Linked DNA regions of Nordella sp. HKS 07. The main gene of each other region encodes a partner of the protein of the gene in region 2 in a complex. Links are inferred from orthologs where the notes say so. Each region holds a gene or a part of one and is shown on either strand. Other genes may lie near its edges.

Region 1 (3,265 bases), 310 kb from region 2 along the record:
TCGACGCCGTTACCGACAGTACGGATCTGGTTGTTGATCGAAACACCGCCGAAGACGACCGCCTGTGTCAGGCGCAGGAATTTGCCGTAGGTGCGGAAGCTCTCGCCGATCTGCGCAGCGAGTTCACGCGTCGGCGACAGAATGAGAGCCCGGCACGTACCGCGGTCAGGGCGCCCCTTCAGCTTCGACAGACGATCGAGGATCGGCAGCGCGAAGGCGGCGGTCTTGCCGGTGCCGGTCTGGGCGATACCGAGCAGATCGGTGCCCTTCAGAAGTTCGGGAATGGACGCCGCCTGGATCGGCGTGGGGGTCTGATAGCCTTGCTGGTCCAGTGCTTTGAGGAGCGCAGCGTCGAGGCCAAGGTCTTTGAAATGAGTCAAAATACTGCTTTCAATTCGGAACGGATGAGCAGCACCGTCCTGTCCGAAACGGGCATACGCGATGAGGCGCAGACCCTGGGCGCGGCGCTGAAACCTTCCGCGTGACAGGAATGTTTGGAAATGCTCGCGTGAGCCGGACGGGGCGCACAGGCGCCACTTCACGCATCCGTAATTATGCAGCGAGCAAGCGGTATATGGGCTGGTCCGCCCCGAATGTCAAAGGCTTAAACGGCAGCAAATGCCGCAGGCAAATCGGCATGGCGGGCGATGACTTTCCGGGCGCCGAGACGCAGGAGGGCCTGTTCCAAGGCATCGCCGTCATGGGCCAGGCCGGTGAACCCGATGACGGGACAGCCGGCCGCCACCGCCGAGGCAACGCCCGCCCTGCTATCCTCGATGGCGAGACAGGCCGCAGGTGCGAGGCCAGCGCGCCGCGCCGCCTCGACATAGACGTCGGGCGCCGGCTTGCCTTGCGCCACATCCTCGAAAGTGGTGATGCGGCTCCCGAAGAACGGCGTGAGGCCGGCGATGCGGAAGGCCGCCTCGACGCGGTGGCGCGGGCTGTTGGAAGCGACGCTGGTCGGCGTCGCCATCCGCGCCAGTATGTCGTGGATGCCGGGCGCGGGCTTGAGCTTGCGTTCATAGAGGTCGAGCAGGCGGCGGTTCTTGTCCTCCGTCACATCGGCCGGCAGCTTGATGCGGTAGTCGGTTTCAATCTTCCTGATGAAGTCCTCGAAGGTGAGGCCGATGAACTGGGCGCCGACCTCCTCCACCGTCATGGCGATGCCGTTCTCGGCAAGTATGTCGCGATCGACCTCCATCGAAAGCGGCTCGCTGTCGACCAATACGCCGTCACAATCGAAGATGATGTGCTTGAACATGGGGCAGTCAGCTCACGCGCCGAGATGGCGGAAAGCGGCGATCACCTTGGCATAGACCTCACGCTTGAAGGGCACGATCTGGTCCTGGATCTCATCCATGCCGGCCCAGCGCCATTCGTCGAATTCCTGCTTGTGACCGGGCGACTTCAGATTGACCTCGCTGTCGGTGCCCGTGAAGCGCAGAGCAAACCACTTCTGCGTCTGGCCGCGATATCTGCCATTCCACGATTTGCCGATCAGATGCTCGGGCAGATCGTACTTGTACCATTCGGGCGATTCGGTGATGACCTCCGCCGAGGTGACGGAAGTCTCCTCCTGCAATTCGCGCAAAGCGGCCACTTGCGGGTCCTCGCCTTTGTCTATGCCGCCTTGCGGCATCTGCCACCATTGGCCCGAGCCTTCGTCATTAGGCTTGTCGGCGCGCCGGCCAATCCACACGAGACCCAGGCGATTGATCAGCATGACGCCCACGCAAGGGCGGTAAGGCAGGTCGGATAGCTTCTTGCTCACTAGCTCGCTCGTCCACGATAGGCGGCACTGACGGGGACCAATAATATGCCCTTTTCGGAGAGCGAACGCGACCATTGATCGAGCGTATCGATGGTGACGTCGAGACCGGTTCCGGTGCCAATCGCCACGCCTTTGTCGCGGGCCTCGGTTTCCAGCTCTTCAAGGGCCTTCTCAATGCCTTCTTCCGTCGCGTCCAAGTCGATCACCTTAACCCCGTTACGCACCGGTAGGCCGACAACCTGCCCGACCTGTGCGGCCATGCTGCGGGCTGCCTGGCCATCATCCAGGAAGACGACTCCGCGCTTCTTCATTTCGGCAAGCACCGGGCGCAAGGCCTGGGCATCAGTCAGGAACCGTGCTCCCATATAGTTGGTGATGCCGGTATAGCCGGCAAAGCGCCCCATATGCCAGGCGAGCGCATCGAGATTGGCGCCGGCGTCTGCGTGCGCCATCAATGTCTTGGGGCCGGGATTGGCGGCGGGAAAGCCAAAGGGCTCGAGCGGCAGCTGCAGCATGACTTCGTGGCCATCGGCGCGCGCCTTGTTTACTTGCACCTGCAGATTCTCGCCATAGGGGGCGAAGGCGAAGGTCACCTCGCCGGGCAGCGACTTGATGGCCTTCTGCGTCAGTTCGGTGTTGAGTCCCATGCCACCCAGCGCGATGGCCACTTTCGGCATGTTGGAATACAGGATGCTGGCAGAAACGGGCCGTGCGTAGATGTTATGCGGCTTCTTGTTGCCGGCGCCGATGCGCGGCAGGGCACCATAAGGTCCCGTCTCGCTCACTTCGGCGAAGGGGGCGGGTTTCAGGCTGCGGCGCGGCGAGATGATGATCGCAGCTTCCGTCTCCACGGTCTCCTGGGGGGGAGCCTCCAGGATCTCGACCTTCCTGCTGTCTTCGTCTTCGGATGGCGTTTCGGGGGCTTCCGCTTCGGGTCTCGGCGCGGGGTCGGTTGATGCGGTGTTCAGTTCCGCAACGGGGGGGATCTTGACCACTATCACTGGCTCACCGGCATAGGGATAGGGGACGCGGGAGAGCCAGACGGTGCCGGCGGTCAGCAGCACGATGGCCGAAACCGATGCCACCCACAAGGAAGACGGGCGCTTGGCCCAGAGCTTTTCCCATGCCCCGCGCCGACGCAGAGGCTGCCGAAATTCGTTTCGCCGCATAACCGAATCGTCTCCCTCGGCCGATGCTGCCCTGGGAAGGGTTAATGCCGCGTTCACCCTTTGAATTACAACGGGATTCTATATTCTGTCGGCTTGCCAACGTAGGGTTGCATCATCGACACAATGCGCGCCTTGAATGCAAAGCGCGCGACTGGAGGCCAGTCGCGCGCAGATGCTTACCCAACAAAATCAGTTGGCGTTGGTTTCGTCGTCCGAGTTATTGGTCGTCTGCGGCGGCTTGGCGGCTTCCTTTGGCTTGGCGTTGCTCGCCACCTTGACGCCATGAAGAACGTCGATCGCCGCCTGCAGCTGCAGATCCTTCGTC
Region 2 (3,270 bases):
CGGCTCGAGCCCCGCGTGAAGAGTTTCTTGAAGAAACCACTCATGCGGCGAGGCTCGCCTCGAGATGGTCGGCGCCGCGGCCCGTCACGGTGGCGCGGACGATGGCGCCGGCGCTCATGCGTTGCACGAATTTGACGGCGGCGAAATGCTCGGTGCGGCCGGTGCTCTCGGTCTCGATGAGGATGGAGCGCGAGGCGCCGACTTCCTGGCCGAGGAAGGTGTCGAGCCGCGCCTTGCCCTTCTCGCGCAGGCGTCTGGCACGCTCCTGAATAATTGGCTTCGCCAGTTGCGGCATGCGCGCCGCCGGCGTGCCGGGTCTCGCCGAGAAGGGGAAGACATGCAGATAGGTCAGGCCGCATTCCTCGACGATCCGCAGCGAATTCTCGAACATCGCCTCGGTCTCTGTCGGGAAGCCGGCGATGATGTCGGCGCCGAAGACGATGTCGGGGCGCAACCGGCGCACCTCCCGACAGAAAGCGATCGAATGGTCGCGCAGATGCCGGCGCTTCATGCGTTTGAGGATCATGTCGTCGCCCGCCTGCAGCGAGAGATGGAGATGCGGCATCAGCCGTTCCTCCTCGGCGATGGCGCGCATGAGGTCGTCATCGGCCTCGATCGAATCGATCGAGGAAAGGCGCAAACGCTTCAGATCCGGCACCGCCTTGAGGATGCGGCGCACCAGATTGCCGAGGCGCGGCTTGCCCGGCAGGTCGGAGCCCCAGGACGTGATGTCGACGCCTGAGAGAACGATCTCCGAATAGCCGTTGGCAACAAGGCGGCGGATCTGCTCGACCGCTTCGCCGGCCGCCACCGAGCGCGAATTGCCGCGTCCGAAGGGGATGATGCAGAAGGTGCAGCGATGGTCGCAGCCGTTCTGAATCTGCACAAATGCGCGGGTGCGCTCGGAGAAGCCGTCGATCATGTGCAGTGCTGTCTCGCGCACCGACATGATGTCGTTCACCTTGACGCGCTCTTCGGTCGAAAGGCCGAAATCGGCGACACGATAGTTCTTCGCGTCGAGCTTTTCCTGGTTGCCGAGCACCAGGTCGACTTCCGCCATCGCGGCGAACATCGCGGGGTCGGTCTGGGCGGCGCAGCCGGTGACGATGATGCGCGCTTGCGGATTGTCCTTGCGGGCGCGGCGGATGGCCTGGCGCGCCTGGCGCGTCGCCTCCGCGGTCACCGCGCAGGTGTTGAAGATGATCGCGTCCTCGAGGCCGGCCTTCTCGGCCTCATGGCGCATCACTTCCGATTCATAGGCGTTCAGACGGCAGCCAAAGGTGATGATGTCCGGTTTCGACATGGGTCATCACACCGTGAGATGAGCGGGCAGTACACCCTCATATTCATAAGTGACCGGCCCGGTCATCAAAATGTGATCGTCGGCTTCGCGCCAATCGATGAGGAGGTCGCCGCCCGGCAAAGTCACGGTGGCTTTGCGGTGCGTAAGCTTGATGCGGGCCGCCGCCGCCACGACGGCGCAGGCGGCTGTACCACAGGCGCGCGTCAGGCCGGCGCCGCGCTCCCACACCTTGAGCGTGATATGATCCTTGGCGTCGACCCTCGCGAGCGAGATATTGGCGCGCTCCGGGAAGAGCGGATGATGCTCGAGCATCGGCCCGGCCTTGGCGAGGTCGACAATGTCCAGATCCTTGACCCAGAAGATGCAATGCGGATTGCCGACATTCACGACCGAGGGCGAATGGATCAATGGCGCGTCAATGGGCCCCAGCTGAAGTTCGATATGGCGGGTGTCGGCGAAGGGTTCGGACAAGGGGATGTCGCGCCAGCTGAAACGGGGAGCTCCCATGTCGACTGTCACCAGCCCGTCGCCACCCTTCTCGCAGACGAGGAAACCGCCCTTGGTATCTATGGTGGCGAGCGTCTTGCGCTTCTCCTCGAAGAGAATGTCGGCGATGCAGCGGGACGCGTTGCCGCAGGATTCGACCTCGAAGCCCTCATTGTTCCAGATGCGCATGAGGACATCGGCCGTGCTCGACGGCTCCAGCACGATGAGCTGGTCGCAGCCGATGCCGGATTTACGGTCGGCTATGGCGCGGGCTTTGTCCTGACTTATGGATAGCGGGCGCAAGCGGGCGTCGAGCACGACAAAGTCGTTGCCGAGCCCGTTCATCTTGCGGAATTGCATGGGTGCCAACCCGTTCATGGCCGGTTTATATGGTGAAAGCTCCAGAAAAGGCTAGCCTTTTGCTAACCCCTAACGCGTAATCAGGAGAAGTGGTCCGCAGTTTGCCGTCCGATTGCGCACTAAATACAGGATTTCGATCATGTTTACCATTTCGGGCGTAGGGTCTGAAGCGGTCGTGACCTAAGCAAAGTTTCTGCCATAGAGCCGCCACGATGCGGCCATAACCGGTGACATCATGACTGCAAATACCACGGACCGTGCGTTCTCTCCTGCGAAGCAGGAGGAAGCCCAGCAAAAATTCGGAACCGCCGGCGTCGCTCCCATGGACCGACCGAGCGCCGTCACGCGCTTCTTCATGAACATCGTCGCCAAGGCCGAGAAGCTCAATCTGAAATGCGCCAAGCTCGGCAATCCGCCCGTCTACGACAACAAGGCCTTCCCCTGGGCGGCCGAGGTCGAGAAGGCGTACCCGGCGATCCGGGCCGAGCTCGAGCGCGTGCTGGTGCGCAAGTCGGAACTGCCGAATTTCCAGGACATCTCGTCCGACGTGAAGACGATCAGCACCGACCAGGGCTGGAAGACCTTTTTCCTGCTCGCCTTCGGCATGAAGTCGGAACAGAACATCGCGCAGTGCCCCGAAACCTGGAAGGCCGTGCAGGCCATCCCGGGACTCAAGACTGCCATGTTCTCGATCTTCGAGCCGGGGAAGCATCTCCCCGCCCATCGCGGCCCCTATAATGGCGTGCTGCGCATGCATCTCGGGATGATCGTGCCGGAGCCGCGCGACAAGATCGCCATCCGGGTCAACGACCAGATTTGCCATTGGAGCGAAGGCAAGGTCCTGATTTTCGACGACGCCTATGAGCACGAGGCGTGGAACCATTCCGACAAGACGCGGGTCGTGCTGTTCGTCGATTTCGTGAAGCCGATGCGTTTCCCGGGCAATTTCGTCAACTGGCTGCTGATGAACATCGCGCTGTTCACGCCGTTCATCCGCGAAGGCCTCGACAATCACAAGGAATGGGAAAAGCGCTTCTACGCGCAGGCCGAAGCGCTGCGCAACCGGCCGCAGAGCTAGTTCCACCTTCTCATGGCGGCGCATTTGGTTGCCTTTTTGAGAC

What was found. The genes of interacting proteins can lie anywhere in the genome.
Region 1: the proteins of dapF (region 2) and G5V57_RS09155 are in contact, whole or in part, in a solved structure (PDB 5YGU), measured with the Escherichia coli proteins. The link is inferred for Nordella sp. HKS 07 from one-to-one orthologs.

Annotation. Positions count from the first base shown.
Region 1 is NZ_CP049258.1:1,947,549-1,950,813, reverse strand. Bases 23-3,014 are described here. They hold G5V57_RS09155 (RNA pyrophosphohydrolase), read right to left. Parts: upstream 1,772-3,014; coding sequence 1,274-1,771; downstream 23-1,273. Other genes in these bases: G5V57_RS09150 (divergent polysaccharide deacetylase family protein), read right to left, coding at 1,771-2,940; G5V57_RS09160 (HAD family phosphatase), read right to left, coding at 605-1,261; G5V57_RS09165 (DEAD/DEAH box helicase), read right to left, coding at 23-380. In the rest of the region: more of G5V57_RS09165, read right to left, coding at 1-22; G5V57_RS09145 (S41 family peptidase), read right to left, coding at 3,130-3,265. UniProt on the Escherichia coli protein: Master regulator of 5'-end-dependent mRNA decay.
Region 2 is NZ_CP049258.1:1,642,566-1,645,835, reverse strand. The notes cover bases 239-3,235. They hold dapF (diaminopimelate epimerase), read right to left. Parts: upstream 2,168-3,235; coding sequence 1,310-2,167; downstream 239-1,309. Other genes in these bases: G5V57_RS07720 (aspartyl/asparaginyl beta-hydroxylase domain-containing protein), read left to right, coding at 2,385-3,227; mtaB (tRNA (N(6)-L-threonylcarbamoyladenosine(37)-C(2))-methylthiotransferase MtaB), read right to left, coding at 239-1,303. Outside these bases: signal recognition particle-docking protein FtsY, read right to left, coding at 1-44; more of mtaB, read right to left, coding at 41-238. UniProt on the Escherichia coli protein: Involved in the succinylase branch of the L-lysine biosynthesis and in the biosynthesis of the pentapeptide incorporated in the peptidoglycan moiety. Catalyzes the stereoinversion of LL-2,6-diaminopimelate (L,L-DAP) to meso-diaminopimelate (meso-DAP).